DNA from 3 places in the Pseudoalteromonas sp. NGC95 genome. Region 2 is predicted to be linked to each of the others. Evidence: predicted binding sites of a transcription regulator. Region 2 holds the regulator's gene; each other region holds the start of a gene.
What was found. Region 2 encodes sigma-54, which starts transcription at its own class of promoters, with help from an activator protein. Its sites were predicted from a motif close to GTTGGCACGNNNNTNGNNT; they were not measured.
Positions count from the first base shown of each region.

Region 1: a site for sigma-54 is predicted at 1,350-1,368, ahead of I6E70_RS06995 (flagellar basal body rod protein FlgF). Genes of this name have one in related genera too.
Region 3: a site for sigma-54 is predicted at 4,912-4,930, ahead of fliS (flagellar export chaperone FliS). Genes of this name have one in related genera too.

Region 1 is NZ_JADYWR010000005.1:230,524-241,388, forward strand. Features, by position in the region: gene flgG (flagellar basal-body rod protein FlgG) at 1-548, opposite strand, end outside; gene I6E70_RS06995 (flagellar basal body rod protein FlgF) at 570-1,313, opposite strand; gene flgE (flagellar hook protein FlgE) at 1,471-2,814, opposite strand; gene I6E70_RS07005 (flagellar hook assembly protein FlgD) at 2,873-3,553, opposite strand; gene flgC (flagellar basal body rod protein FlgC) at 3,567-3,998, opposite strand; gene flgB (flagellar basal body rod protein FlgB) at 4,004-4,411, opposite strand; gene I6E70_RS07020 (CheR family methyltransferase) at 4,557-5,387, opposite strand; gene I6E70_RS07025 (chemotaxis protein CheV) at 5,408-6,340, opposite strand; gene flgA (flagellar basal body P-ring formation chaperone FlgA) at 6,481-7,188, shown strand; gene flgM (flagellar biosynthesis anti-sigma factor FlgM) at 7,265-7,585, shown strand; gene flgN (flagellar protein FlgN) at 7,578-8,009, shown strand; partial or broken gene I6E70_RS07045 (Ig-like domain-containing protein) at 8,157-10,865, opposite strand, start outside.
Region 2 is NZ_JADYWR010000001.1:199,671-210,535, reverse strand. Features, by position in the region: gene I6E70_RS01000 (protein disulfide oxidoreductase) at 1-520, opposite strand, end outside; gene mgtE (magnesium transporter) at 577-1,935, opposite strand; gene I6E70_RS00990 (HPr family phosphocarrier protein) at 2,066-2,338, opposite strand; gene rapZ (RNase adapter RapZ) at 2,381-3,226, opposite strand; gene ptsN (PTS IIA-like nitrogen regulatory protein PtsN) at 3,245-3,697, opposite strand; gene hpf (ribosome hibernation promoting factor) at 3,702-3,989, opposite strand; gene I6E70_RS00970 (RNA polymerase factor sigma-54) at 4,016-5,515, opposite strand; gene lptB (LPS export ABC transporter ATP-binding protein) at 5,585-6,310, opposite strand; gene lptA (lipopolysaccharide transport periplasmic protein LptA) at 6,307-6,852, opposite strand; gene lptC (LPS export ABC transporter periplasmic protein LptC) at 6,842-7,396, opposite strand; gene kdsC (3-deoxy-manno-octulosonate-8-phosphatase KdsC) at 7,393-7,944, opposite strand; gene I6E70_RS00945 (KpsF/GutQ family sugar-phosphate isomerase) at 7,945-8,916, opposite strand; gene I6E70_RS00940 (calcium/sodium antiporter) at 8,920-9,888, opposite strand; gene I6E70_RS00935 (ATP-binding cassette domain-containing protein) at 10,144-10,865, shown strand, end outside.
Region 3 is NZ_JADYWR010000005.1:213,022-223,886, forward strand. Features, by position in the region: gene I6E70_RS06915 (sigma-54-dependent transcriptional regulator) at 1-976, opposite strand, end outside; gene I6E70_RS06920 (sensor histidine kinase) at 973-2,085, opposite strand; gene I6E70_RS06925 (DNA-3-methyladenine glycosylase I) at 2,218-2,811, shown strand; gene I6E70_RS06930 (sigma-54 dependent transcriptional regulator) at 3,158-4,594, opposite strand; gene fliS (flagellar export chaperone FliS) at 5,028-5,429, shown strand; gene I6E70_RS06940 (hypothetical protein) at 5,438-5,749, shown strand; gene fliD (flagellar filament capping protein FliD) at 5,895-7,328, opposite strand; gene I6E70_RS06950 (flagellar protein FlaG) at 7,390-7,815, opposite strand; gene I6E70_RS06955 (flagellin) at 7,972-9,147, opposite strand; gene I6E70_RS06960 (flagellin) at 9,458-10,636, opposite strand.

The sequences.
Region 1 (10,865 bases), on a different contig from region 2:
GACGGATTAATAAAATCACTAATAGTAAGCTGACCAATGACCACGTTATCGGCTTGGCCTGCAACACGCACAGATACTTCACCGTCTTGCGAAACCGTAATTGATTGCGCGTCATCAGGTACATTCATTTCTGGCTGAATAACGTAACCTGCGCCCGATGTTACAATGCGTCCATCGCCATCGGTAGTAAACTGACCATTGCGCGAGTAAGCAATATTGCCATCTGGTTGCAGTACTTCAAAAAAACCTTCACCAGAAATCATCCAATCTAGTGAGTTTTCGGTGGTTAGCATGTTGCCTTGCGTAAACTCTTTTTGGTTAGCTACAACTTTAGCTCCCGCACCTAACATTAAGCCCGATGGCATTTCGGTATCTTGCGATGAACGACCACCTGGTTGATTAATATTTTGATAAAGTAAATCTTCAAATATAGCGCGGCTTTTTTTGTAACCTACGGTACTCGCATTCGCTAAATTATTTGAGATAACCGATATATCGGTTTGTTGAGCGTCTAGCCCAGTTTTACTGATCCACAATGCTGGATTCATAATCGTGTCCTCATTTTAAAGTTAAACTATGCGTAATAACTGATCTTGACGCTCGTCAATTTCTTCAGCTGTTTTCATTAATTTCACTTGTAATTCAAATTGGCGCTGGTGGCTTATCATGTCGACCATTTCGTGAACAGGGTTCACATTCGACATTTCAAGCGAACCACTTAAAACTTTTACATTGGCAGAGGTATCTACTGTTACATTTGCTTTTGGTCTAAATAAACCATCGTTACCTTTTTCGAGCTGTGAGCTATTTGCTTCTACCACTCTAAGCGTGTCTATTTCTTCTAAAAAGTTAGCGGGAGCGCCTTGTGGTCGAACTTGAATAGCGCCATCTTGGCTAAACCCTATTTTTTCGACTGGGACGGGTAAAATAACAGGTCCCCCTTCGCCAATAACTTGACGACCATGGCTGGTTACGAGCATGCCTTGAGCAGTAACGTTTAACGTACCCACTTTTGTGTAAGCTTCATTACCGGAGGCATCTTGCACAGCAAGCCATGCGTTATCGCTCATCGCGATATCTAAGTCTCGCCCGGTTTGAACAATGCCACCCGATACCATGTTAGAACCCGGACGCTCTTGCATTGAAAATACTCGTGTAGGCAAACCTTCGCCAAACGCTTGCATAGAACGCGCCTGCGCAAAGTCAGCTTTAAAACCCGTTGTATTTGCATTTGCCAAATTATTGGCTTTTAAAGCAAGCCCTTGTAGGCTTTGCTTAGCGCCAGAGGCCGCAATGTAGACCATTTTGTCCATAGTATCGACTCACATAAAAAATCTCTGAACTTACAAATGCAAAATAGATGCCAGATTAAATTTGACGCAACATTGAGAGGTATTTAGAAGGGCTTGCAAAGAGGACTTATAAAAAAGGCTGCAAAAATGCAGCCTAATATATTTAATAGGGTTTAGCTTATCGAATCTGCAAAATACTTTGCTGAATAGTTGAGTTAACTTCAAGCGCACGTGAGTTTGCTTGGTAATTACGCTGTGCAGTAATTAAGTCTACAAGCTCGTTTGTAAGGTTAGTATTTGATTGCTCAAGTGCTGATGAGTTTATCGATCCTAAAGTACCTGATCCTGGCTCACCTGCAATGGGATCACCCGATGTTAAACTTTTTTTCCAAGCAGTATCACCTACTTGCTGTAAGCCTTGTGAGTTAGAAAAGCGTACCATAGCAACTTGACCTAAAAAAGTTGAGTCACCATTACTGTAAGACGCAACTACCTTACCATCAGTACCAATGTCAATCCCGGCTAAACGGCCAACGGTAGCGCCATCTTGCTCAAGTGCTTTTACTTCAAAGTTACCTGCAAACTGGGTAGGTACTTTATTACTTGTTCCCGCTTCATCACGCCAACTGACTGACACTTTATCAGGAAAACTTGCACCATTAGTTAAAAGAGAAGTCAAACCTGTAGTCGCATCAGAAGCTAGGTCTATATCAGGGAACGTTATAGCTGGTAATTCAACATCAGGCAAACCTGCTGATGTAAATTCAAAAGTATCTATAGGGGTATGTGAACCTGCGACTGTTTCAACTCCATCTGTCCCAAAATTTTTCCCGTCTAAAGTTGCGTAAACGTCCCATTCGTTTGGTGTATTTTCTGGGTCTTGCTTTACAAAGAACAGCTGTAAAACATGTGGCTCACCTAATGAGTCATACACTGTAGTTGATGTAGAACTATTATAAGAAGCACTTGTATTTGAATCGAAAGTATCAACTGTGGGTTGAGTTTCTCGTGAATCTAAGTTAAATGATGAATACACTTTACTTGTTGCGCGAGGAGAACCAGACGAATCCGGTATTTGTAATGGTGATGAAGTACTCAAACTTACTGATGTAGTGGCACCTGTAGCTTCATCAACAGGGAAACCTTGTAAAAAATTACCTTTAGCATCTACTACAAAATTATCTTCATTTAATTTGAATGCACCTGCACGAGTATATGAAAAATCTTGAGAACCTAAGTCTTCACTCATCGCGAAATAACCTTCACCAGTGATCGCTAAATCAAGTGAGTTATTTGTAAATTGCAGTGAGCCTTGATGAAACTGCTGTGCAACCATAGCGGTTTGAACACCATCACCATTTTTAGTTTTACCAGAGCTAAATACTGACGATGCATACACATCAGCAAACTCAGCGCGCGACTCTTTAAAACCTGTTGTATTCACGTTTGCAATATTATTTGCAGTTACGTCTAAATCTTTTTGTGCGGCAGCTAGGCCGGTTAATGCAATATTGAAGCTCATAGTTCACCTCTAACCTGTTAATCTGTGGCCTGCTGGCAGGCAAGAAATATTAAATTTGTTACGCAATCTCTGCAATGTCGGTTAACCTAACCGCACCTTCTTTGGTGTTAACAATGATGCCGCTTGATCCGTTAATGTTTACACTTTCAATATTTTTGAAAGTTGCAATAGGCAAGCTAGAAAACTGACCATTGGTACTACCTTGTGCCGATAACGTGTATTCGCCTTCAGGCAAACGCTCACCGCTTTCATTATTACCATCCCAAACAAAGCGAACAGCGCCGGCAGCCTGGGAACCCATATCAATTGTTCTCACTAACTGTCCAGAAGCATCAGTTACACTAAGCGTTAAGCTTTCAACTGCACTTTCGGCAACGATAGACCCTTTAGCATCACCTGATTCATTTAAATCGACAGTATTTGACTCAAGTAAAGCCTGCTTACCTACAAGCGTTGAAGCTTGCAGGGCTGAGTTCGATGTCATCGAAGTAGCCAACGTATCAAAATTTGAATTCAAATCACTAATACCTTGAGCCATTGTGAAGCTCGTCATTTGTGCAATCATTTGATCGTTATCCGCAGGGTTGCTGGGATCTTGAAACGATAATTGCTGAGTTAACAAAGAGAAAAAATCTTCTTGTGTTAACGCATCACTCTCATTGTCGCTGGTCGCTACTTGCGATTCTTGCCAGCGCAGAGAATCTAAATAGGATGAAGATGTACTAATATCGTTACTCATAACCTACCCTCAGTTACCGCTGCCCTAGCAACAGTGTTTTACTTAGCATTTGCTTTGCTGCATCAGCAACTTGCACGTTTGTTTGGTAAGAACGAGAGGCAGAAATCATATTTGCCATCTCCTCTACAACATTAACGTTGGGTTTATAGATATAGCCATTTTCATCCGCACTTGGATGGTTTGGGTTATATTCAATTTGTAATGGAGCATCGCTTTCAACAATGCCCAAAACTTTAACACCAACTGCGGAGCCCTGCTGGTTACTTGCTGATGCTGAAGCTTTTGTTAGCTCAGCCGCAAATACAGGTTGGCGCGCTCGGTACGTTTTGTCTTGAGATGAACTAATGGTATTCGCATTAGAAATATTACTAGCTGTAGTATTTAAGCGAACGTTTTGCGCGCTCATACCCGAACCTGCAATATCGAAAACATTATATAAACTCATAATTTTTATCCTTGACTACCGAGAGCTTTGTTCAGGCCTTTAAATTTGCCGCTTAAAAATTGCAAGCTGGCCTGATACTCCATAGCATTCTGTGTATACAAGTTTCGTTCCACTTGTATATCAACCGAGTTACCATCACCTGTATCTGATTGATTTGGCAAACGAAATGATTCTGAACTGCCCATACTATGAGTACCTCCACCAATGTGTTTATCATTAGTTCTTACCATAGTATTGCCGCTTTGCTGGGTTGACCTTGCCGCTTTTAACGCAGAGGCAAAATCAATATCTTTTGCTTTATAGCCAGGCGTATCAGCATTAGCTATATTAGTTGCAATTAATTCAGCTCGCTGTGAACGGATCAACATGGCTTGCGGATGCACACCTAATGCTTTATCAAAACTGATAGCCATAACCTTCTCCAAAAAATTGACTTACCCATGAATAAAGCAAAAAATAAGCCATTAATATTAGGAAGTGTTATATTTTTATAAGACTATGTATCTAAATAGAAAAACGACGCTTGGTGCGTCGTTTTAGGGAAATGAATTAACTTAATTATTTCTTTTGGTAAATGATACCGGGGTTGCATCTAACCATATCATATTCAGTACTTAGGCCAGTTAGGGACTCTGACGCTCCTAAAAATAAGTACCCTTTTGGGTTTAATGCTTGTGCAAACTGATTAATAATTTTAGCTTTTATTTCAGGCGCAAAATAAATAAGTACATTACGGCAAAAAATAATATCAAACTTGCCCATTAACGCGTAAGAATCAAGCAAATTCAGGTGCCTAAAACTAACTTGTTTTTTTATTGTATCGTTTACTTGTGCCATACCATTGCCGCTGTCTTTAAAAAACTTTTTACGACGCTCTGCAGATAACCCTCTGGCAAGTGCAAGCGCGTCATATTCTGCATTTTTACACATATCAAGCATGGTATTAGATATGTCGGTACCAATAATTTGTGCACCCATACGAAGCACACCAGGTTGCTTAGTATTAAATTCAGCTACTGACATAGCTATTGAATAGGGTTCTTGTCCTGATGAGCTGGCAGCAGACCAAATTTTTAAAGGCCTTCTTAAGTCTTTAAACTCAGGAAAAAGCTTATTTTGGAGCAACTCAAACGGGTATTGATCTCTAAACCACAACGTTTCGTTTGTGGTCATTGCATCAACCACTGCGGCTCTTAATTGCCGCTCGTGAGGCCCGAGAGTTTTACTAACCAACTCAGATAAAGATCCCACATTAAATCGAGTCATTAACGGAGCAAGTCGGCTTTTAACTAAATACTGTTTGTTTTCACCTAAAACAATGCCGCATTGCTGCTCTAAAAACGAACGAAACTGGTCGTATTCACTTTGCTGCAAATCTTTATTATTCAAGTTAGTAGCACCTATTTTTGTTAATCACAATGAACCCACTTTTTAACCGCTGTTGCTAATTCGTCTGGGTTAAATTTAGCAATAAAGTCATCCGCCCCGACTTTTTCAATCATAGCCTGGTTAAAAACACCACTCAAAGAGGTATGCAAAATAACATGCAAAGGTGCAAGTTTGGGATCTGCTTTTATTTCAGCTGTTAAGGTATAGCCGTCCATTTCTGGCATTTCAACGTCTGAGATAAGTAACGCTACTCGCTCAGTAATATCGTTTTTACAATCAAGCTCTGCTATTTCTTTTAATCTTATAAGTGCTTCTTTACCATTTTTGGCAAGCTCTGTTTGCACGCCTAACGGCTCTAGGGCACGTTTAACTTGATTACGCGCAACAGCAGAGTCGTCTGCTATAAATACGATACGTTCGCCTAAATCTTTTTGAATATCGCCACTTTGTGCAACTTCAGCACTTACTTCTGTGTTCACTGGGCAAATTTCGTTGAGAATTTTTTCTACATCGAGAATTTCGACTAATTCATTTTCGATTTCGGTCACTGCTGTTAAGTATGAATAACGTCCGGCACCTGATGGCGGTGGCATTATTTTTTCCCAATTCATATTTACAATACGTTCAACTCCGCCCACTAAAAACCCTTGCACAGAGCGATTGTATTCAGCAATGATTATAAAGCTGTCTTTAATGTTGTCGATTGGGCGCCCACCTACAGCCATTGATAAATCAATTACTGAAATGGTTTGACCACGAATATGTGCAACACCACGAATATACGGATTAGATTTTGGCATGCTTGTTAGTGGAGGGCATTGCAGCACTTCTCTCACTTTAAATACATTAATACCAAAACGCTGACGCCCTCTGAGCTTAAATAAAAGTAATTCTAGGCGGTTCTGCCCAACCAACTGTGTGCGTTGGTTTACTGAGTCTAAAATGCCTGCCATTCAAATCTCCTAAAGAAAACAAATAATACGGAACGATAATTGCTTTCTATTTATAAAGCTACATAACATCGCGGGTGCGTCTACTTTTTGACGCAAAATATTTATACCCTGTTTGAAACCATAAGCATAGTCGAAACATTATGAGTTTGTTAAAAAAAATCAGAAGATACAGTGTTTTTTATTTTGTTACTAGCTTGTGCTTTGTATTCCCTTTGCAAGCTAAAGTGTTTAGTAAAGATTTATTACAAGACATGGCCGTTGCTTATATAGCTAAGCAGATTGGTACATTGCAAAATACTAATACTCAATTAAGTGCACTGCCTTTAGATAGTCGCATTCCTGATCGTGTCTGTAATACTGAGCTTGAATTATCAACATCCGATGAGCCACCATTTAACCGCCAAGTAACCTTACAAGCCAAGTGCAATGATGCGCAAACGTGGGCTCAATACGTTCATGTAAGAGTTGTTGAAATGGCTCCAGTTGTTGTTGCTACTGCTAATTTAACCCGCGGTGAAGTAATAACTAAATCGCATTTAAGTATTGAAATGAAACCAACTCACTTTGTACGAATACAGTACTTAGATGACCCCAAAATGCTAATAGGCAGCAGAAGTAAACGAAATATTAGAAGTGGTATGCCAGTATTACTAAACCAAATTTGTATGGTGTGTAAAGGTGACTCTGTTAATATTTACGCTAACCTTAGAGGCCTTAGAATTAAAACCACAGGTATTGCTTTAGAAGACGGTACTTTGGGCGAACAGATACAAATAAAAAACAAAAAATCAGGTAAAGTTTTAAATGCGCGAGTAGATGGTGTAGAGTCTGTTCAGGTGAATATTTAATTTAGATTTATACTAAAGTATCCTACGTATATGCCGATAACATGGCATAAGTTGGGTAATATACGGGTTTATTATTATGGTTAATCAAGTTAATGGCAGTAATCAACAAGCTAATGCGTTAACAAATGCAAAGCAACAACAAGTTGATTTAAAAAAAGATAACGCAAATACACAAGCGACGCAGACTCCTTCGCCTAAAGCAGCAAGTGACTCTGTAAGCTTGACGCCGCAAGCGCAGCAATTAAAAACGCTTCAAGATAAAGCACAGCAATCGTCTGGCTTTGATAGCGATAAAGTTGCTGAGCTTAAAAAAGCAATTACCGAAGGTAAATATCAAGTGGACAGTGAAAAGCTTGTTAAAAACTTAGCTGATTTTGAGTTTAACGTGTATGGCTGATCATAATAGTTTAATTAGCGTAAAACTAAACCAACAAGTAAGTTGTTTAGACTCTTTGCACGCGCTATTAAACGACGAGCTTACTGCTATTGCCTCACGACGTGGTGCTGGTTTAAAAGAAATTACCCAACAAAAAATGTCTTTTTTAACTAAGCTAAGCACTCTAGATAAAGAGCTAAGTAAGCTTATTGCCAGTAACGACTCACAAAACCCTGAAATATCTGAGCTAATAAGCCAAGTTAAAACTCAACTTGCGCAGTGCCAAAAACAAAATAATGTTAATGCTCATGCCGCTCGCCAAGCGCAACTAAGTGTTAAACAATTAAAAGAGATATTAATTGGCGCACCAACGTCAATGACCTACGACCAAGCCGGTAAATCTGTAAATACCGAGAGTAAACTGGTTCGTAATTTAAAAGCTTAAACCCAAAATTTTACATTAAAAAAGCCTTATTGATTTATCAATAAGGCTTTTTTAATGTCCTTTATTCTTAAATTTCGTTATAAATAATATCAATTTTCTTAATAATGTAAGCCCCCTTAATAAATAATTAAGAGGGCTCTATTAATATTAAATATCCGTTTGATTATTACTACTTTCAATTAAGTGTTTAATCATTTCCTCCGATTGATTTTGTACATCAACCGCAGGTGCTGCTGTATCAATGCTTCCCCCGCTTTGGGCTGGAGTATAAGCAATTGCAGAGCCTTCATCCTCAACCAGCGTATTTAGCGCTATAAGCTGCTCTGCATCTTCGCTAATGATTACGTCATTAATATTAAGCGGTTCTGCCGAACTCATTTGCACCGTTTGCTCAGGTGTTGATAGACCACTCAAGTTACCTAAATCAATCGTTTCAGTGCTTAATACGTTGTTGATTGAAACTTCATTAGGGGTTGTATCGCCTAAAGCCGACTCCTCACTAAATGATTCAGGGATTGTGTCGCCAGAGGCAGAGCCTGCTTCTGATATACTTATAAGTTCAGTACCTTCACCATCAATAGTTGTGGTATTACCAGCTAGGTCTTCAAATATAATTCTGACATCGTTTAGTCCTAAACCTAGTAATCCTAGAGCATTTAAGTTGAGATCAATACTAGTAAACTCCCAACTTCCGTCGCTTTGAACTGTCGTTGTTTCGTTTCCAACGCTTATACCGAATAGTAGCGAGTTATCTAAAGTAACTGTGGTACCAGGCTCAGCATCTGTAGTGCCGTGAAAACCTATAACAGCTAGCTTTAAACCTATGAAAGAAAGTAAATAATCAACTTCAAAATCATTTACTATAGGTGGTGTAGTATCAATAACCAATCCAGATAAACTACCGCTTGAAGTTGTATTACCTGATGTATCAGTTGCTGCAGCTGTTACTGTGTACACCCCGTCAGCTAAGTTAGTATCAGCTGTTACGCTCCATTCACCCGATGCATCAGCAGTTACTGTTTCAGTTGCCTCTGTAGCGCCACTAAAGGTCACCGTTACAGACTCACCAGGAGCGGCTGTACCTGTTATAACTGGGTTTTGATCTGTAGTTAATACCAATCCTGAATCGATTGTAATTCCTGAAACAGTACTGCTTGCTGATCCTTCTCCGATATTACCTGGACCATCAACAATGCTTACATCAACGCTGTAGTTGCCCTCAGGAAGTACTTCTGTTGATGTCACACTCCACGTCCCATCAGCTCCAACTGTTGTTTGAACATTGTGAGTGGCACCTGCAGAATCGGTAAACATAACTATTACAGCCGCACCTGCAAAGCTTCCAGTTACAGAACCCGTAATGGTAGGCGTTGTATCTTGCCCTACTGTAATTGGGTCTATCACTACAGTTGGTGCAGTATAATCGGTGCTTGACACCATAGTATCGCTAGCAGAATTACCCGCTGTATCGCTTATTGATGCTGTTGCACTAAAGCTACCTTCACTCAGTGCGGTAGTAGCTGTTACTGACCATGTGCCATTGCCTGCAACTTGAGCGGTAATAGTTTGTGAATCGTTATTAGCATCAGTAATAACAACACTTACATTTGTACCTGCTGGTGCATCACTTGTACCTGTAATTGTTGGTAACGGGTTATTAGTAACAGGTAACTGGTTAACTTCAACTGTTGGTGGTGTTAAATCAATAATGCCACCTAGGCTTGTAGAACTTGTAAGCCCTAAGTTTTCAACTGTAGCACTTACAGTAAAGGCACCTTCAGCTAATGGTGTTGTAGGTATTAGAGTCCATACACCTGCAATAGCTTGGGTGTTATATGTCGTTGCTGTACCGCTACTATCGGTAATAACTACCTGTACGTCACCTGCTAGTATATCTGTGGTACCTGTAATTGTTGGCGTTGTATCGCTTGTATCTACAATTTGATTAATTAACAAACCTGGTAAGGTTGTACTAATAGTGCCCGTTTGCGTAACTGTTGTTATATTCCCAGCATCATCTGTACTTATTGCCTCAATTGTTAAGTCACCTTCAGCAAGTAAAGGAGTAACAATAAGCCATGTTCCGTCTCCTAATACCGAAGTGGTAACTACATGTAATGTATCTGTAGAGTCAGTAATATTTACGGTAATTAAACTTCCTACCTCTTCATCGCTTGTCCCTTCAATAGTAGGTGTTAGCGTATTAAGTACACCAAACGCATCAATTCCTAGCGCTGGCGCTATAGTATCTATGGTTACTTGCTCAATGGCCGACTGCCCTGTATTACCTGCCGCGTCAGTTATACTTGCAGAAACAGTATATACACCATCTGATAAGCTAGTAGTTACTAAAGACCACTTGCCATCGCTACCAATTAAGGTATTAAATACCGTTTTTTCACCATTACTACCAATAACAGTTACATCAATATTTGTGCCTTCCGCTTCTGGTGATGTACCTGAAAGCTCTAATATATCTGTATTGCTAATGCTCAGTGGTAAAATTCCAACCACTGGTACTAGCGTATCAACGACGAATTCAAGCGTATCGGTAACTACATTACCTGCATCATCAGTAATACTCACATTCGCAACATGCTGCCCTTCAGTTAGTGCATCTACCTCGAGTGAAAATAACCCAGCTGCATTAACCGTGGTGGTTAAAACTGAACCGCCATCTAGTTGTATTTCAACAACACCATTAATTAAATCACTGGTACCTTGGATTATTGGCGTGGAGTCTGATGTTGTGCCAATAACCTGTAAGCCAAGTGTTGGCGATATTGTATCCACCACTGCGGTAAGTAGTTGCGTGGTAGTAATACCGACCTCACTTAACACCTCAACTGTTACGCT
Region 2 (10,865 bases):
TAAGTGACCACAACGGCTGAATGCCTGTTAGCCCTTGCGTCATTTTATTATCTTTTAAGATTATATAAGATGGCGTGACTTGCCCTTGCCAATCGGCAAATATCTCACCGTGTTGATCGTTGACAGTGGTAAAACTGTAGCCATGATCATTTAGATACTCATGTAGTTTTTGATCCGAACCTGATTTTACTGCGATGCTCACTACAGGGTAGTTATTCTCGTTTGCGAGTTCGTTTATGGCAGGGGAGGTAATACTACAAATAGGGCACCAAGTTCCCCAAAAATAGACAAGTGTTGGTTTATCTTGGCTCATTGCTGACAAATCAATGTTTTGCCCTTTATAATCTATTAATTGTAATTGAGGATTTGCTGGCATAACAGGTTGTCGCCACCAATTTACAGCGTTATAAATTACGAAAAATATGAAACCATATATCAACACACTTTTTAATATTGATAAGCCTTTTTGTTTTGGCGTTTTTTTAGGTGTGTCTTTTTTATTTTTGGTATCCGTTGTCATAGTTGCAGCTTTACTCTAAGTGTTTTTTACTTTAGTTATTTGCAAAAGTTTCTAATTTAAACCAGCAACCAGGTAGCAGTACCTAAAAAGGCGAATATACCCACAATGTCTGTAATTGTAGTTAAAACTACACTACCTGCAAGAGCGGGATCTATATTCATCTTTTTAAGAATAATAGGGATACTCGCACCAGCAACACCTGCCACCACTAAGTTCATAAACATAGCGAAGGCGAGTACGCCACCAAGCATAAAGTCCCACTGCCATAGGGCAATAACACCTGCTATTAACAACGACCACAAAACACCGTTTAACGCGCCAATAGCAAGCTCTTTCATCATCAAGAAACGTTGGTTAGTTTGATTAATATGACCTACCGCAATACCACGGATAACAAGCGTTAATGATTGGCTACCTGCAACACCGCCCATAGAAGGGACAATACCGTTTAGTACAGCTAAAATAGGGAGCACATCTAAAGTGCCTTCAAAAAAGCTAGCTACAAAAGCAGCTGCAAGTGCAGTTAGTAAGTTGACACCTAACCAGACTGAGCGTTTTTTAGAGCTTTTTAGTACTGGCGCAAAGGTATCTTCTTCATCATCAAGACCGGCTAAGCCCAATAAACTATGCTCAGCATCTTCTCGGATTACGTCAACGATGTCATCGATAGTGACACGACCAAGGAGCTGATCGTTATCATCAACTACGGGGGCCGATATCCAATTATGACGTTCAAATAATTGCGCGACTTCACTTTCATCCATTGAGATTGGAATGGATTCACAATCTTCATCCATTAAATCGCGAACAATCTTTTCTGGCGGGTTAGTTAATAATGTACTCAGCGATAAAGCGCCTATAAAGCAGTTATGCTTATCAACAACGTACAAGTCATCGGTACCTTCTGGTAACTCGCCACGTAGCCTAATATACCTAAGTACAACATCAAGCGTAACATCAGGGCGAATGGTCACCGTATCGGTGTTCATTAGCGCGCCAGCAGAACGCTCTTGATACGAAAGTGCTTGTGTTGCACGTTCACGGTCTTGAATGTCCATCGCGCTAACAACGTCTTTATAGACGGTGTCTGGCAGACTACGTAATACTTCACCTAAGTCATCGTGGCCCATATCTTCTGTTGCGGCTGCAATGTGCTTAGGTTCCATTTGGGCAATAATGCCTAAACGAACATCTTCTGAGAGTTCTTCAAGAACATCGCCTTGCACATCAGGATCAACCAACTGCCAAAGGAGTCGGCGAATTTTATGCGGTGATGATTCTAATAATAATGCGGTATCACAAGGAGCTGTTTTTGCGAGCATGCGCCTAACTTGAACAAATTGACCACTATTGAGTGACTTAGTCACCTGTTTTAGTTGCTGTAGTGGGTAATCTTGTTCAAAAGCTTCAGGCATTGGCGTCCTTTATAAATTTTTATATTACTTTATGGGGAGAGGTGAGTTAACTGGCGTCACTAACCGTATTTATTTTATATATCTGTTTTAGTTGGGGCATTAGTAATGCGAGCATTATTTTTATAACTGTTTATTCTTGTTCATTAAAACGTTGTGCTATTAATTCTCCAACAGCATGTAAAGCTTGCTCAGAATCGGGGCCTTTACATACAACTTTTACTTCTTTGCCTTGGCTACTTTCAAGTAACATTAGTGCAAGTACGCTATCGCCTGCAGCTTCTTTGTCATCTTGAAATAATGTAATTGTCGCATCAAACTGCACTGCCAATTGGGCAAGCACGGTGGCTGCTCTGGCGTGCAATCCTAATTTGTTTTTTATTAAAAAAGTGTCTTCACAATGCATAACTTACTCTACCTAAGCTGAACAGGTGATTATTCAGCTATATTATTTTTCTTGTTCGCGATGGCGAATTTTCACATTGGGATGTGTCATTGCAAAACTTTCACCAATAGTTTGCGCTAAATATACAGAGCGATGTTGTCCGCCTGTACACCCAATAGCAATGGTTAAATAACTGCGGTTATTTCGCTCTAAGTGCGGTAACCATGTTTGTACAAATGTTTGAATTTGCCATGTGAATTTTTGCACTATGCTGTGATTGGCCAAATAATCTTTAACGGGTTGATCTAACCCATTTAAAGGTTTTAATTCAGGTTCCCAATGTGGATTTGGTAAAAAGCGTGCATCAAATACATAATCAGCTTCTTTTGGTATGCCGTGTTTAAAACCAAACGATTCAAACGTGACAATTAGTTGTTTATCTTTTTTACCTAAAATCTTTTCACGAATAGATTCAGCGAGTTGATGAACACTCAAATCAGTCGTGTCTATCATAAAGTCGGCGCGGGTGATTAATACATCAAGTAATTCTTTTTCTTTTTTGATGGCTAAATCAAGAGGCAACGAGTCAATTGATAGTGGGTGTAATCTACGAGTTTCAGAAAAACGTTTGATCAATGTTTGATCGTCGCTATCTAAATAAAATAACGTAGGTTTTGCAAAGCCAGGCAAGTATTCAAGAATATCGTTAAATTCATCTTGTTGTTTAGGGATGTTCCGCACATCAATGCTAACAGCAATTTTATCGTAGCTATCAGACACACTGCGAACTAATGAAGGAAGCAAGTTAACTGGAATATTATCTACGCAATAATAACCTAAATCTTCTACAACGCGTAAAGCAACCGACTTTCCAGAACCAGAACGGCCGCTTATGATAATTAACTCCATTTAACACCCTTTATAAAACTATGATTGATTGACAATAACTTGGTAAAGCTCAGCATCTGATTTTGCACTGCGTAACTGTTTACAAAAATCTTTGTTGTTTAGTTTATCAGCAATGGTTGCTAGAGTCTTTAAGTGCTGCTGGTTATCGCCATCTGGTACGATGAGTGCGACGAAAATATCAACAGGGCGATTATCGATTGCATCAAAATTTATTGGAGTTTCGCTAACGAGCACTAAAGCCAAAGGCTCTTCTGCACCGCTCATTCTTCCATGAGGAATGGCAATGCCACGCCCTATACCTGTACTACCCAATTTTTCTCTGCTCATTAAAGCATTAAGAATATCTTGTTGCGGTAAATACGGAAGTTTGTCGTGAGCAAGTTCGCTAATGAACTCTAAAATTCTTTTTTTGCTATTAAAAAGGACCGCAGCTTTGCTGCAGTCCTGGCATATAAGTGAGCTTAATTTCATCATATTAGTGTCGAGCAAGCTTCTCTTTGTGTTTAATTACTTGTCGATCGAGCTTGTCGATCAACGAGTCAATGGCGGCATACATATCTTGATGTTCTGTAGAGGCAAATAGCTCAGCACCGCTTACGTGTATGGTGGCTTCTGCTTTTTGATTTAATTTTTCTACATCGAGAATGACATGAACATTATTAATATGATCAGAGTGTCTTTCTAGCTTCGCAAATTTGGTATTAATATAGTCTCTTAGTGAATCGGTTAATTCTACGTGACGACCAGTTAAGTTTAGTTGCATAAGCATTACCCTCTTTTTTTTGCGTCTTAAATCAAACTTTTACGCTGATTTGACGGTGGAATAGCCAGAGATTCGCGGTATTTTGCGATTGTACGTCTCGCTACTTTAATTCCTTGCTCAGCCAATATATCCGCTATTTTGCTATCACTCAATGGTTTTGCTGAGTTTTCTGCTGCGATTAATTTTCGGATAAGCGCACGGATTGCTGTAGATGAACATTCACCCCCGTTTTCGGTGCTTACATGGCTTGAGAAAAAGTATTTAAGCTCAAATATACCACGGGGTGTGTGCATATACTTTTGGGTTGTTACGCGCGAAATTGTTGATTCGTGCATTTCTACCATTTCAGCAACATCATTTAAAACCATTGGTTTCATGGCTTCAGGACCGTGTTCAAAAAAGCCTTGTTGTTGCTTAACAATACAATTTGTTACTTTTAATAGCGTGTCGTTTCTACTTTCTAAGCTTTTAATAAACCATTTAGCTTCTTGTAAATGCGAGCGAATAAACTGGCTGTCACCACTGGATTTTACAGTGCGAGACATTGCCGCGTATTGGCTATTAACACGAATTTTAGGCATGCTATCTGGGTTTAACTCAACAACCCAGCGGCCTTTAATTTTTTTAACTGACACATCAGGAATAACATACTCAGATTCTTCTCTTACAATAGTATCTGCAGGTTTAGGGCTAAGAGTATGTATTAATGTCATTACTTCTTTAAGCTCTTCTTCTTTGAGCTTAGTTTTCTTCATTAATGTACGATAGTCACGAGCAGCTAATAAATCAATATGCTCGGTTAAAATCATTTTTGTTTCATTAATGTAAGGTGTTTCTTTATCAAACTGGTTAAGCTGAATACACAAACACTCTTGTAAACTACGTGCAGCAATACCAACAGGATCAAACAGTTGGATGCGTTTTAATACAGCTTCAATTTCATCAAGTTCGACTTCGTTATCATCTTCGTTTTCTTGATTAAAGCTTTCTAAAATCTCTTCGCAGCTTAGTGTTAAAATACCTGAATCATCGACGGCTTCTACAATAGCAATAGCAATAGCTTCGTCTGTAGGGCTAAATGGCGTTAGTTGTAACTGCCACATTAAATACTCATGGAGCGTTTCAGTAGAGGCGCCTTGGTATATTGATTCGTCTTCAGGCATCGGACCCGATGATGCTGCTGGGGCGGCACTCATGTACTCATCCCAACTAACATCCATAGCCATGTCGTCACTTAGCGTGTCTTTTGCAAGTGCTTCACCACTATCTTGTTCGTATTCGCTTGGAGCATCATCGGCAGATGCGCTAACAGTTATGTCATCTGTATCTGCTTTTTGCTCGTTTTTACCTGCAGCGTCTTCTGAATAGTCTGCTTCTTCAACCTCTAATAGCGGGTTGCTGTCGAGAGCTTCTTGTATTTCTTGCTGGAGATCCAATGTACTGAGTTGCAACAAACGAATAGCTTGTTGCAGCTGTGGAGTCATTGTAAGTTGCTGGCCCATGCGCAGCTGTAGTGATTGCCTCATGTATCTCTAACAATCCTTTTATGTTGTTATAATTAATACTAGCAGATGCTTAAAGACATGGCGTAAATGTTACAGCCTAAATTGCTCGCCTAAGTAAACATCGCGTACTGTTTTATCATTTAATACGTGTTCTGGAGTACCTGATGCAATCAGCTCCCCATGAGAAACAATGTAGGCTTTTTCACAAACATCAAGGGTTTCTCTTACGTTATGATCGGTAATTAATACACCAATCCCACGATTTTTAAGATGTTCTATTATTTTCTTTATGTCTAATACCGAAATAGGGTCAACACCTGCAAATGGTTCATCCAGTAATATAAATTTAGGATCTGCTGCCAGCGCACGTGCTATTTCAACACGACGACGTTCGCCTCCTGACAATGCCATACCTTGGCTATCACGAATGTGTTGTATGCTAAATTCATCTAATAATTTATCGAGAGTGTCTTCTCTAGCTTGTTTATTTAACTCTTTGCGCGTTTCTAAAATGGCCATTAAGTTTTGATAAACAGTCAGCTTTCTGAATATTGAAGACTCTTGCGGTAAGTAGCCAATGCCTAATCTAGCACGACTATGCATAGGTAAAAGAGTAATATCGTTATCGTCTATCGATATTTTACCTTTGTCGCTAGGTACAAGTCCTACTATCATATAAAACGTGGTAGTTTTACCTGCGCCGTTAGGGCCAAGTAAGCCAACAATACTGCCAGCTTTGACTTCAAGGCCGACGTTTTTTACAACTTCACGGCCTTTATAGCTCTTTGCTAATAGCTCTGCTTTTAATGTGCTCATGGTTGACCTTTGTCGCTTTTTTTACTTTTTTTAGTCTCGATTGGCACTAAAATTGTGTGAACGCGGTCAGTTGAGTTTTCATCTTTTTCGGCACTGATTAGCTGCTGCTCTATATCGTAGGTAATGCTTTTAGCATTTATTTTTTGTCCCGCTTGCGATACTTGTGCATTACCAACAAGCGTTAAAAAACGCTTAGATACATCATAACGTACTTCGTCAGCACTGGCGCTCATAGTCGTGCCATCTGATTGCTTTTCTTCAAAGTGCGCAGGGCTACCTGTAGCAATTAATAATTGTTTATTATCGCCAAGTTCATCGCGTTTATGTACTTCTAAGCGGTCGGCTGTGATACGGCGGTTACCGTGAATAATTTCAACGTTTTTCTCAAAAATCCCGACATTAGCTTTTAATTGACCTTCTTGCTTATCGGCGCTTATTGAAATTTGATTTGCAGCCGGTTGCGTGTTTTGCTCTGCAGCACTACTATTAAACGCTAGTATAAGTGTAGGAATAATAAGTGATTTTAATATTTTATTGGTCATAATATATGGTTCGCGTATGGTTAATTAGTTTTATCACTTCGGTTTTTAAGTCGGCTTCTAGGCCTTTACCAGTGATTTTTAAATTGGGCCCAGTAATGATAACGGGTTGCTCCGAACGCATTGTTAATAGCTTTATATCTACTTGAATATTATCAGCATTGATTTTGTCTATCATGGCGTTATCGGTTAAGTTTTTGGCAACCACATTGCCTTCTAAAATTAATTGTTTGTCTTCATATAATGTTGCTTCGTCTGCATTTATTTGCCACGTTTGCTTTTCGTTATATAAAGTAAAAATAGGTTTTTCAAAAAACGTAAAACCTAATTGTTGATATAGCTCCATTTTAGCCGCAGTGACTTTGTGGCTAATTTTACCTTGTTCGTCATAGGCTGTTTGTTTGAGTTCTATGGCTATGTAATCAGGCTTGGCAATAACTTCAGGCTCAGTCTGAGGTACAATATTTGTTTGTGTAAAATAAGGGTACCAAAGCCAAACCATACAGCTAATGAATAAAACGCTTAATATTATGCGCGCTGCATTCATGAACTAGTGCCTTGTGTAGTCAATGCTTTACCATTTTCAAGCATAAGTAAGTCGGTGAGCTCTCTTACTGCACCAAAGCCGCCAGGCATTTGCGTTACATAGTGTGATAAACGTTTAATAAGTGGATGGGCATCATTTACTGCAACAGCAAAGCCGACTAATTCCATAACGGGCATGTCAGGACCATCATCACCGATATAAGCAATTTGTTCATCGCTAAGGTTGAGTTTGTCTTTTAATTCTTGATAGGCAATGAGCTTATTTTCTTGGCCTTGATAAATATGCTGTACGGTTAAGCTGCTCATACGTTGTTGCACTATTTGTGAATGACGACCAGTAATTACAGCCACTTCAAAGCCACTGTTTATAAGCGCTTTAATGCCAAAACCATCTTTTGTATTAAATGCTTTTAGCTCTTCACCTTGATTACCAAGATAAATACGGCCATCAGAAAATACACCATCAATATCGCATATAAGTAGCTTTACTTTTTTAGCGCGTGCTTTTGCATCATCGCTCAGCGGTTGATAGAGTTCTTCAAATTGCATTTATAACACTCCTGCTTTTAATAGGTCTTGCATGTTTAATGCGCCAATAGGTTGGTTTTTATCATTGACGACGATTAAGCCATTTATACGTTTGTGTTCCATAATATTAAGCGCTTCAGCAGCCAAAATATCTTGTGTAGCCGTAGTACATGACTTAGTCATAACAACATCTATTTGTGTTGTATGAATATCAATTCTTTGCTCTAAAATACGACGCAAATCGCCATCGGTAAATAATCCCACGAGCTGCTGATTTTCATCAACAATGGCTGTCATACCTAGCCCTTTAGCAGACATTTCAATAAGGGCGTCTTTAACTGTTTGTGAAACGCTAATAATAGGTGTATTTGCGCCGCTGTGCATAACATCTTTTAAAGTAAGTAATAAGCGCTTGCCTAAACTACCACCTGGGTGAGATAGCGCGAAGTCATCAGCTGTAAACCCGCGAGCTTCTAATAATGCAACTGCCATGGCATCGCCCATCGCAAGCGTTGCAGTGGTACTTGATGTAGGAGCTAGACCCAATGAACAGGCTTCTTTTTCTACTTTAATACACACATGTACATTAGCAAGGGTCGCCATGGTTGATTGCGTATTGCCAGTCATCGATATCATTTTGGCACCAAGTCGTTTTAAAACCGGAATGATATTTAAAACTTCGCTGGTCTCCCCTGAATTAGAAATAAGCATAACCACGTCATTTTTAGTGATCATACCTAAATCACCATGACTTGCTTCACCAGGGTGAACAAAAAATGCTGGACTGCCAGTGCTTGCAAGGGTTGCCGCTATTTTATTGCCAATATGACCTGACTTACCCATACCAATGACAATAATACGGCCTTCGCAGTCGTACATTAATTGGCACGCGTTATGAAAATTTTCATCTACATATTGTGCAATATCACTAAGTGCTTGGCGTTCAACATCTAAAACGCGAAGGCCTTGTTCAATAAAATTTAGCGTTGCCATCATTTACCCTACTTGACTAAAAATATACCCTTGGTAACCCAAAAACGCTATTAGCAATAAGCCGCCTTCTACTCTATTGATACGTTGGGTGCCTCTAAAGTTCAATGACATAATAATAAGAGCAAGTGTTGCGCCAATCATAATTAATACGTCTCGGCTTACTAATGATGGGTCAATGGCTGAAGGGTTAATAATACCGGCAAGTGGTAATACCGCTAGAATATTAAATATGTTTGAGCCAACAATATTACCTAGTGCTAAATCATCTTCATTTTTAAGTACACCTGCAACCGAAGCGGCAAGTTCAGGCAAACTAGTACCGATGGCAATAATTGTTAAGCCAATGACTAAGTCGCTTAAGCCGAAGTATTTAGCAATATCGACAGCCGAACCTATTAAAAAATGAGAACTAACAGGTAGGAGTATCATGCCGACAACTAACCAAAATACCGCTTTTTTCGTAGGTACATCGTTTGGTACATCGTCGCAGGCTTCTGACACAAATGGATCATCTTGGTTTTTTGCACGCATAGATACAATAATTAACCCACCGATGAATACGATAAAGCCAACCAAAAGTGCAACACCTTCATTAAATGAAAAGTAGTTATCTGAGAACACATACCAAGTAGCTAAAGATACGAGCATCACTAATGGCATTTCACGTTTTAATGTACTTGATGAAACTGAAAGAGGGCGAAATAGAGCAGTGATACCTAACACAAGTAAAATGTTTGTAATATTAGAGCCAACAGCATTGCCAACCGCTGTGTCGGTTTTGTTAGCCAGAGCGGCAGAGGCTGAAACCATCATTTCGGGTGCTGAAGAGCCCATAGCTACCACGGTTAAACCAACAATAAGTGTAGGTACACCAAAGTTTTTAGCAAGAGCCGCAGCGCCATAAACAAACCTGTCTGCACTCCAAACAAGAGCTGCAAAACCAAGAATTAAAATAACAAACGAGGTAACCATTGTGTTAAGCCAGTTATACAAAATACGGATGGCGCGAATAGTAACAAAAGCCAAGATGAAAGTATAAATAAAAGAGTAAGGTCAACTACGTAACAATGCTGCTTTTAAACAGCTAATTTAAAAATTTAAGCCGGGGTTAAGCTGTTTTGAGCGAGTCTTATAATCCTTTTCATGGGTGTATTACAAAATCTTACGAATTGTTTTTTCCATCTTTGACAAAAAAGCTTTAAAATAGGTGCACTAGTGAACATTTTTATGGAGAGCGACTTGTCGCAATCAATAGTAGAAGTCAAGGATGTTAGCTTTTCGAGAGGCAATAGAACTATATATAAAAATATGAGTTTTAGCGTTCCTAAAGGTAAAATTACTGCGATCATGGGGCCAAGCGGAATTGGCAAAACCACTATGTTGCGTTTAATTGGTGGTCAGCTTAAACCAGATTCAGGTGATATTTTATTTGAAGGTGGCAGCATTCCTAAAATGTCTCGTAAAGAGTTATACGAAGCACGTACTAAAATGAGCATGCTTTTTCAAAGTGGTGCGCTGTTTACTGATATGTCGGTATTTGACAATATTGCGTTTCCTATAAGAGAGCACACAAAGCTAAGTGAAGACCTTATCCGATTAGTTGTATTAATGAAATTGCAAGCGGTTGGGCTACGTGGCGCTAAAGATTTAATGCCCTCTGAGTTATCGGGCGGTATGGCAAGACGTGCTGCACTTGCGCGCGCTATAGCACTTGATCCAGAGCTAATCATGTACGATGAACCATTTGCAGGACAAGATCCTATTTCGATGGGCGTATTGGTTAAGCTAATTAAGTCGCTTAACGAAGTATTGGGTTTATCGTCTTTAATTGTGACACACGATGTGACAGAGGTAATGAGTATTGCCGATCACGTTATAATTATCGCCGATCAAGGTGTAATTGGTTGTGGTACTCCTGATGAAATGCGCAATCATGAATCTCCTTTAGT
Region 3 (10,865 bases), on a different contig from region 2:
CCATAGGCTCTTTGCTTTTACTTATATGGCGCTCAATTAAATGCTTAGCCAATACAATAATATCGCCAGGGCGTTGGCACAATGGACGCCACATTAGTGGAAAAACATTAAGCCTGTAATATAAATCCTCTCTAAACTGATTTTCAGACACGGCTTCTTTTAAATCACGATTACTGGTTGCCAAAATACGTACATCGAGCTGAATTGTTTTACGACCCCCTAAACGCTCAACTTCACGCTCTTGCAGTACGCGTAACAGCTTAGCTTGTAGCCCTAAGTCCATCTCAGTAATTTCATCAAGTAAAATAGTGCCGCCCTGTGCTTGCTCAAACTTACCCGGACATGCTTGAATCGCGCCCGTAAAAGCTCCTTTTTCGTAACCAAATAACGTGGCTTCGAGCATATTTTCGGGAATCGCCGCGCAGTTAATCGCCACAAATGGCTCATTACATCGGCTCGACTTATCATGAATATAACGAGCAAGTACTTCCTTACCCGAACCACTTGGGCCAAGTACCATCACACTTGCATCAGAGCGTGCTACTTTACTCGCAAGCTCCAATAATTGAATACTAGTTGGGTCGGCAACGATAGGTCCGTCGGTTTCTTTTGCTTTTTCAGGCAAATAACGGCTCACCATATTTAACAGCACTTCAGGTGCAAATGGTTTAGCCATGTAGTCAATTGCACCTAGACGCATGGCTTCTACCGCATCGTCAATTGTGGCATACGCCGTCATCATCAATACAGGTAAATCAGGGTGGTTTAATTTAATACTGCGTAGTAAATCAAGGCCACTCATTGCGCCCATTTGCACGTCGCTTACAACAAGCGAAAATTGATCTTTTTTAAGCAATATCATTGCTTGCTCAGCACTGTTAGCTGCAACACATTCAATACCCGACATTTCAAGGGTATCTATTAAGGCTTCACGAAGCCCTGCGTCATCTTCAACAACTAAAATAGTGTTACTCATAATGCCCCCTCTAGTTTAGATGTTGCCTTAATAGGCAGTAACAAGCTAAAGCAGGCACCACCCTGCGTATTATTAGTCACATCAACACGGCCTTGGTGCGCACTAGCCACCGAACTCACTACAGCAAGCCCTAAACCTGTGCCCTGACTTTTGGTAGTAAAAAATGGTTCAAAAATTTTATCGCTTTGGCTTAAATCAACACCTGGGCCATTGTCGCTCACACTAATACGAACCATATCTAAATCTTTTAAATCTCTTTGTGCACTTATTTTTACTTTTGCGCCGCCGCCAATAACTTGAATACTATTGTGCACAAGATTTTGAATAGCACTGGCCAATGCCGTTTTATTACCGACTATTTGTATATCTGGCTCTGGTAAGCTTACATCCAGTTCACTTTCATTAAGTGCAACCATCGCATCAGCGCCCGCTTTAACTTCTGTTAAAAGCTGCTGCATTGAAACTTGCTCAACAACTTGCTGATCGCCACTTTTGGCAAATAACAGCATGTCGTTTACTTGAGTTTCTAAATCTTTTAAACGCGACATTAACTTTGTTTGAAAGTTATCGCGAGATGCTTCGGGTAAGCGCTTTGATCCTAAATTAGCAGCGTACAGCATAGCGGCTGAGAGCGGTGTACGGACTTGATGCGCCAGTGACGCAACCATTTTACCCAGCGCGCTTAATCGCTGCATATGTGCAACACGTTTTTGTAAACGGCGAGTTTCGGTTAAATCCGTCATTAAAATAAGTTGCCCAGGCTCTGGTGCTAAAGCAGTAATATCAAGCTTTATTAGGCGCCCGTCTTTTAAAGACACTTCGTGACCATCATCTTGATGTGGCCTAAAAGAGCGCTGAATAACATTAAACCAGCGTTCGCCTTCAAGTGGCTCGCCAAGCATATCAATCGCTATTTGATTCGCTTTTGCAATCAACCCTTTGCCATCAAGTACAACCACGCCTGCTGGCATGGTATCAACCAAATGCGAAAGCCAACTTGCTTGCTTGCGCAGATCGCTTAATTCACCAATGTACTCCTCTTGAAGTAAACATGGGTTATACTGATTTGCAGAAAAAAACTGTGGTTTTAGCACGCTAGCAAGAGCCATAATCAAATCTCGAATTGATGTAGATACATGTCTAAATGCACGATTTATACCAAAATTTATTTACATACTTATCATTAAGTTACATCAATAATTTGAGCGACATAAAAATGACGCACACAAAAAGGAATAATAATGAGTGAGCAAATAAAGTGCCGTTGCCCGTGGCTCGACACCACTAAACCCGACTACGTTATTTACCATGATGAAGAATGGGGCGTCCCCCTTTACGATGATACAAAGCTGTTTGAATTTATCACTCTTGAATCCGCGCAAGCCGGCTTAAGCTGGTACACAATTTTAAAAAAACGCAGCGGTTACAAAAAAGCATTTGCTAATTTTGATGTAAAGAAAGTGGCACAATTCACACAAGATGACGTTGAGAGACTAATGCTTAATGAAGGGATTGTGCGCAATCGCTTAAAAATTTCGGCAACTGTTAACAACGCAAAGCGCTTTATAGAAATACAAGAAGAATTTGGAAGTTTTAGTAACTACCAATGGCAGTTTGTGGGTAATAAGCCGATTATAAGTAATTTAAATAACGTTGAGGACTACCCAGCAATTACAGAGGCATCAACCGCATTTGCGAAAGATTTAAAAAAACGGGGTTTTAAGTTTTTAGGCCCTACAACGGTTTACGCTCATATGCAGGCCTGCGGTATGGTTAACGATCACAGTAATGATTGTTTTAGAAAAGAAGAAATTATTAAGGCTTTAAGTGGGTAAGTGATTTATAACCATAAAAGTGATTTGTTCACAAAGAGGTTAAGAGACGCTGCGCTTTAGAGAAGGAGCCTGTAACGCGTAAGTTGACAATGGCTTCTCATTTAGCCTCGTTTTTTCTCTTTGTGAAATAGCGTTTTATTTAAATGATTAAAAGCTACGCTTTTCACGCGAGCAAGTCTAGCGTCTACAACAAAAGTAAAAACCGTGTAGGTGCGAATTTACTTCGCGCTCTTGCTAATATTTTTGAAGTAAAGTGCGGTATAAAACCGCACCTACAAAACGAGGGGTTATTTATCTACTGTGTTTGGCCAATTTATAACTAAACACTGACAGCTGCTTTTAAACCTTAATCTCTTGAGAGATTATACTTTTTCATTTTCTCAACGAGTGTGGTTCTGCGAACACCCAATATTTCTGCAGCGCGAGCTACAACGTAATCATAGCGCTCTAAGGCTTGGGTAATTAAGCTAATTTCAAGCTCTGCTAAATAATCTTTAAGTTCAATACCATCATCTGGCAATAGCCCACTACCCGTTTGGCTAAACTCAGCGTCTGGCTCACTTTCGTAATCGCTAAAGCCTGTGCTAAATATGTCGTTAAAGGCGTCTTTTTCCATTAACTCTTCAGGGTATTCTGGCTCGTAGGCTTCAACTTCAATGTAACGATATTTGTTAGGTAAATCAGGAATATCAACCACTTTTTCAGGAAACATAATAACCATACGTTCCACTAAGTTAGCAAGCTCACGAATATTACCAGGCCAGGCATGTTCTTTTAAGCTCTCAACTGCGCGCTCTGTAAACTTAGCGGTAGAACCAGTCTGGTCGTTAACACGGCGCATTAACTCTTTTAAAAGCAGCGGAATATCATCAGCACGTTCACTCAGCGATGGGTTTTCGATAGGAAATACATTTAAGCGGTAATATAAATCTTCCCTAAAACTCCCCTCTTCAATCATTGTTTCAAGATTACGATGTGTGGCTGCAATAACGCGTACATCAGCCTGAATAGCCTTTGTACCACCAACACGTTCGTAGCTGCGCTCTTGCAATACTCGCAGCAACTTAACTTGCATTTGCAGTGGCATATCGCCTATTTCATCTAAAAATAGCGTCCCACCTTGAGCTAGTTCAAACCGCCCTTTACGAGCCGATATAGCACCAGTAAACGCGCCTTTTTCGTGGCCAAATAGTTCACTTTCGAGCAGTTCAGCCGGAATAGCACCACAGTTAACCGGTACAAACGGTCCATTAATACGCTTTGAAAGCAGGTGTACATTACGGGCAACCACTTCTTTACCAGTACCTGATTCACCTAAAATTAAAACATTAGCGTCGGTTTTTGCCACTTGTTCAATTAAAAAGCGAACATCTTTTACGGCCTCTGTTTCACCAACTAGCCCGTCAAAGGTTTTATGTGGTTTAGTATGCTTATGTTCATTAGGCAGCATACGTTGATACTGCTGGCAATCATGAAGTAACTGAGTTGTCACTTCGTGATTAAATGGCTCGCAAATAAGCCCCACCACATTAGCGATACTTAATAGTGGTTTTAGCGTTTCGCCAATTAATAAAAACGGTAGAGTTGGATAGCGTTTAATTAAGCTTTCGTGGTCAAGTGATTGCAACGCTCCTAAAATAATCATGCATTCTTGTTGCTGATATTTTTTGCACTCTTGCTCAAAGCTTTCTTCGCTTAATAGCTCAGAAGCTTCACCAATAAAGCTAAGTGAAGCATTTAATCCTATTGCGCGGTTGTTATTATTATCTAAAATCAAGATCATATTTAGCGAGCCGTACTTTCACTAATTTGTATAATTAGTTAAATTGTAAGCCAGTTCAGCATGGATGCAAGCGATAGCGGCAGTTTTTTGACATAAACGCCAAAAAACAGACGGGCTAGTTAAGTCAATCATACTTAATAGTTAATTATTAAGTATGGGTTATAGTTTTAACTCAGTCATTACTTAACTATTACCTAACTATAACTTAGCCCTAAAAATTAATTTACTCGGCTATAAAAATGCTATTGTTAGTAAATAAACTCAATTATAAATTTAAGTTGAAGTTACAAATGCCGATACATAAATAAGTGAAAATGCTTGGCATTAATATTGCTTTGTTTTTATAAAAGTATAAAAGCTTTATTGATTTTTTATATAAGTTTTTATAATAGCTTTCACATAATTTTATCGTTTTAAATTTTAGGATTTTCCCATGGCTCATGTCTCAGTAAAAAAATACGGTCAAGTTCGTGCTAGTAGTATTGCCGAAATGGCTCCTTACGAACAAATAAACCTTATATTCAGTAATATTATCGGTCGCTTAGCAGCAACAAAAGGGTTTATTGAGCGCAAAGAAATACAAAAGAAGGGTGAAAACATTTCAGCCTGTGTTTTATTATTTGGTGCACTGCAAGACGCACTTAATTTAGAAGTAGAACAAGACCCTAGTATTTCTAACAATTTATTGGCACTTTACGATTACTGCCAACGCCGTTTAACGCAAGCGAACATAAACAACGATATTGAAGCAATTATTGAAGTATCAAGTATTGTTAAAGAAATTAAAGAAGGCTGGGATAACATTCCGCTAGATCAACGAAACCCTGCAGTTTAATTTAAATTATGGAATCGCCAACATCTTCAGAGCCACTAACGAACTACTCTGAGCTCATACAAACGTTGCTCAAAAATATTGAAGTATTAGTAAATGAAAATAACGCAGACGAAGCTAAGCTTTTTTTAGACACTTTAAATGCTAAACTAAAGCAATGGTGCGAAAGTAGCGAAGGTCCAAGCGCAGAGCAATTAGAATTAATTCAGCTTCGTATTAATACTATTTTAGTAAAAGCGAATAGTGCAAAAAACGAGTCATCTAAAGCTATTATTAAACATAAAAAGTCAGGAAAGGCGATAAAAGCTTATAAAAACACCTAGTAAACAGACCTAATAAACTACCTTTATGCTAACTAAATACATGACTATAGCTTACTATTTGAATCAAAGAATAATACACACAAAAAACCGCTAAATTTAAACTTAGCGGTTTTTTATTAAATCTATAATACCTTTAACTCAGCTATTAATTTGATTGCCTAACTACGCCTGGCATATTCTCTAATTGAGCTTGAACATAACTACTGGTGTTATTGAGGCTCGCCACTAATAAATCCATCGCATTATATTGAGCATATAAGCGAGACGATAGCGACTCCATTTTACTGGCAAGGTCCAAGCGATCATCATCTAAATCATCTAGTTGATTTGTTTTACTATCTATTCGGTTTTGTATGATGCCGTCAGAATCTGTATAAAAGCTCATTAGGTCATCAAACGACTGTGCAAAGCCATCATCGTCATCGCCTACAAAAAACTGTTGCACTAGATTTACGTTAGCGTCTATTTGCTCATCCAGTGTTTCTGTATTTAGGGTTAAAACACCATAGCGGTCTGTTTCTATTCCTAACTGCGAAAGCGATAATGAGTTACCATCACCTAAGTCAACTGACTCGGTGATTTCACTACGTAACTTTGACATAACACCACGAAGTAGTGAATCCCCCGCCATAACGCCTGCGCCATCCGCACTCGATGCACCTAAGTTATTACTAAGCTCTAACAGTTCGTTATAGCTTTCAATAAAACTATTTAAGCCTGTTTTAATATTATTGTTGTTTTCGGTAACCGATATATCACTTAAGTCGTCGTCAGTGGCATGCAACTTTTTAGCGGTAATATCCACGCCATCAATCACATTAGTAAATTCATTGGTATTGCTTGATACAGTTAACGTGCCATCAATCGTTATTTGTGCATTTTGTGCAGCATTAACTTGCGTTAGGTTAGTTGTATGATTAGCTGGGTTTGCGTCTGATACATCATAAGCTAACCTAGATAGGCCACCTGTATCAGTATTATTACCGTCATCGTCTTGTACGGTAATTGTAATTGCGTTGTCTTCGCCCGTTTCTTTACTGGTAAGCACTAAATGCTGACCGGTATCACTGGTTATTATAGTTGCAACTACAGAATCATTACTATCACTGCCAGTAAAAGGACCGTTATTAATTTGGTCTCGTAAATCTTCTAAAGTGTTTGTAGCCGATAAAACCGTAGAAAAACTATTTGCACCAGAACCGATTGTAATTACGCCAGCTCCAATTGACTCGTCAGCTGCAAATGCAGGGGAAGATAATTTGTGAGCTTGTGCTAATGCGTCTACTTTTACGTTGTAGCTACCAGGCTGAGCGTCTTTATCTGAACTAATTGATATAAAATCATCATTGCCAGATGCTGTTCGCTTTTGATAGTTATCACTATCACCTAGTGCTTCCATTGATGTTTGTACTTTTTCGAGCGCAGACTTGAGTGCGCCAACAGCTGAAATATCCGTAGTTAACTTACTTTCTGTAGTATTTAAGCGAGCTTCAGCGGGTGCTTGTTCAGCATTAACTAGTGCATCGACGATATCTGACACTGCTAACCCAGAACCTAACCCATTAAATGTAATAGACATACCTTACCTCTTTAAATACTCAAAAATAAACTAACTTAGTATTAGTAATTCAAACTACCGACTAAACTGTTTGATCAATTAAAATACCTGCCGACTCTGACAATTTAGAAACTAAGCTCAATACTTCCTCAGATGGATATTGCTTAATAACTTCACCGCTGTTTTTATCTAGCACTTTAATGACATCGCGACCTGAATCTTCATCAACTTTAAATTGCAAACTTCGGTTCATTTCGCCCATAAAGTCCTGCAATTGTTGCGCCATTTGTTCTAGCTGTTCGCGCTCTAACGGCTGAGCTTTTTCATCTTGGTTATTATTGTTGTATTGATTTTGCTGTAACTTTTGTTGATTTTGTGCATCCACCTGCTTTACATCATCAACCGATCGCTCAGTTAAAGAGTGAGCAGCTTGCCCTACTTGCTTATTATCACCAGCAGTAGGAGTCGGTGATATTGTAACCTCTGCGTTTGAAGTAATTGTATTCATAACAGATTCCTATTTTTCATTTAATTAAACCAACAATAGCTTAGTTTATATTCTTAAACCACAAAAGGAGGTAGCTAAAGCCACCTCCTTTTTTTGTAAAACTAATACTGACTTTATGTACTAGCTAGCTAACCAATAAGCTATTGCTTTAGCTTATTAACCTAATAAGCTAAGTGCTGCTTGTGGTAACTGGTTCGCTTGCGACAAAATTGACGTACCTGCTTGTTGTAAAATTTGGTTTTTAGTCATTTCTGCAGTTTCTGTTGCAAAGTCAGTATCTTGAATACGGCTACGTGACGCAGATACATTTTCTTGAATATTCGCAAGGTTACTAATCGTATGACCAAAACGGTTTTGTAATGCACCTAAATCAGCACGTTGCTCATCTACCTGTTTCAGCGCAGCATCAATAGATTCAAGCGCTGCCTGCGCACCTGCTCCATCAGTTCCACTGATATCAATTGAGCCTACAGCGGTACCACCTGAAGCTGAGTCTAACCCACCCACTGTTGCAGCACCGGCAGTTGTAGAAAAAGTACCTCCATCAGCAGGAACAGAGCTGCCTGCAGTAAAGCCTGATACCTCATTTGTTGTAGTAAATGTAATTGAACCTGAGCCATCTGATTGTGCACGAACCCCTAAAGAACCTACATTTTCATTTATGGCATCAATCATATCATCGGTACCCGCACCAGCACCTACATCAAAACTAACTGACTTTGTTCCATCTGCATCAGTTACTTCAAACGTTATAGTTTCGGCTGCAGTACCTATATTAGCAGCATCAAAACCAGCAAGAGCAGTAACACTTCTACCACTCACAACACCTAAATCAGAGGCTTTCATACTGGTAAGTTCCATCTCAATTGTTTCATTAGCATTAGAGCCAACTTGAAAAGACTTTGTACCGAAATTACCATCAAGCAACTGCTGCCCACCGAAGGAAGTAGTTTCTGCAATTCGAGTTAACTCGAATTGCAGAGCAACAACTTCTTTTTGTAACGATTCTCTATCGTCAGCGGAGTTTGAGCCATTTGCAGATTGCAAAGCAAGCTCACGCATGCGTTGTAAAATATTAGTCGATTCACTCATAGCACCTTCAGCTGTTTGCGCCATTGAAATACCATCGTTGGCATTACGCTGTGCTACACCTAAACCATTTATTTGCGATGTCAAGCGGTTTGAAATTTGCATGCCAGCGGCATCATCTTTTGCACTGTTGATACGCATACCCGATGATAGGCGTTCCATTGATGTTGCAAGGTCAGAACCTGATTGAGACAAGTTACGTTGAGCGTTTAGTGAAGATACATTTGTATTTACTGAAATCATAATAAAACTCCTGATTACTTTCGTAATGTTGCTATTTTAATTTAACCAAGAGCTGTCACAAATGTATGCTCAGCTCCGTACTGATTAAGTTAACGGCAGGAAATAAATTATCTTTAGTAGTATTTCAAAAATAAATTGGTTTATTTGTTTAATTAAATGTAATTAGTTGTTTTAAAATGAAAAGTAGTTATTTATTAATTTTTATAGCGTATTAATTTATATTTCAAATAGTTTTTACTATTTCAAAAAACAAAAAACGCACTTCCAGTTGAAGTGCGTTTGTATAAACAGTTACTAGTAAACTAAATAATTAGCCACCTAATAAACTAATGGCTGCTTGTGGTATTTGGTTTGCCTGCGAAAGTATTGACGTACCCGCTTGTTGGAGTATTTGATTTTTAGTCATTTGTGCAGTTTCTGTTGCAAAGTCTGTATCTTGAATACGGCTACGCGATGCAGATACATTTTCTTGAATGTTAGCAAGGTTACTAATTGTATGACCAAAACGATTTTGAATAGCACCTAAATCAGCACGTTGATCATCAATTTGTTTTAATGCCGCATCAATTGATTCAAGTGCTGCTTGTGCACCTGTCCCATCAGCTCCACTAATATTAATTGAGCCAACCGCAGTACCACCTGTAGCAGTATCTGCTCCCCCTGGTGTTACTGAAGTTACTGCTGAAGCGAAAGCCCCTGCATCAGCGGCAATACTACTAGATGTCTCAAAAGCAGTTACTTCATTAGTCGTCGTGAATGTAATTCCCCCTGAGCTATCTGACTGTGCACGAACACCTAAAGAGCCAACATTCTCATTTATTGCGTCAATCATATCATCAGTACCCGCTCCAGCAGCAACAGTAAAGCTTACTGACTGTAAGCCTGCTGCAGTTGTAACGCCAAATGTAATAGTTTCATCTGCAATACCTATATTAGCTGCAGTAAATGCTGGTACGGCTGCTGACTGCCCGCTTACAACTCCTAAATCAGTTGCTTTAAAACCATCAATAGTAACGTCAATGACTTCATTGGCATTGGCACCAACTTGGAATGATTTTGTTTCGAATGTTCCATCTAATAACTTTTGCCCACCAAAAGAAGTGGTATCTGCAATACGTGTTAACTCTTTTTGTAAAGCCGCTACTTCTTTTTGTAACGAGTTTCTGTCCTCAGAAGAGTTAGATCCATTGGCTGATTGTAAAGAAAGCTCTCGCATACGCTGTAATATATTAGTTGACTCGTTTAAAGCCCCCTCTGCCGTTTGAGCCATTGAAATACCGTCATTCGCATTTCGCTGAGCAACAGCTAGGCCATTTATTTGGGACGTTAAACGGTTAGAAATTTGCAGGCCGGCGGCATCATCTTTAGCACTATTTATGCGCATACCAGAAGCTAGGCGCTCCATTGAGGTTGCTAAGCCTTCGCCAGATTTAGTTAAGTTACGTTGTGCGTTTAGTGACGACACATTAGTATTTACTGTTAATGCCATTTTACCATCTCCTAGGTTTAAACAGAGTGTGGTTCAACACGATTTAACAGGAACCACTGTTCGATAATTTCTTACAATAAGAAAAGCATTTACTGTGCCAACTTTAAATCAATTTTAACTCTTTGTTTTTAATTATAAAAAATGGATTTTATTGAGTTAAAAAGTAGGTGTGAGGTTATTTGAAAAGAGTGACATTTTTTTGCCGCGGCTTTGTAGCAAATTATTGCCG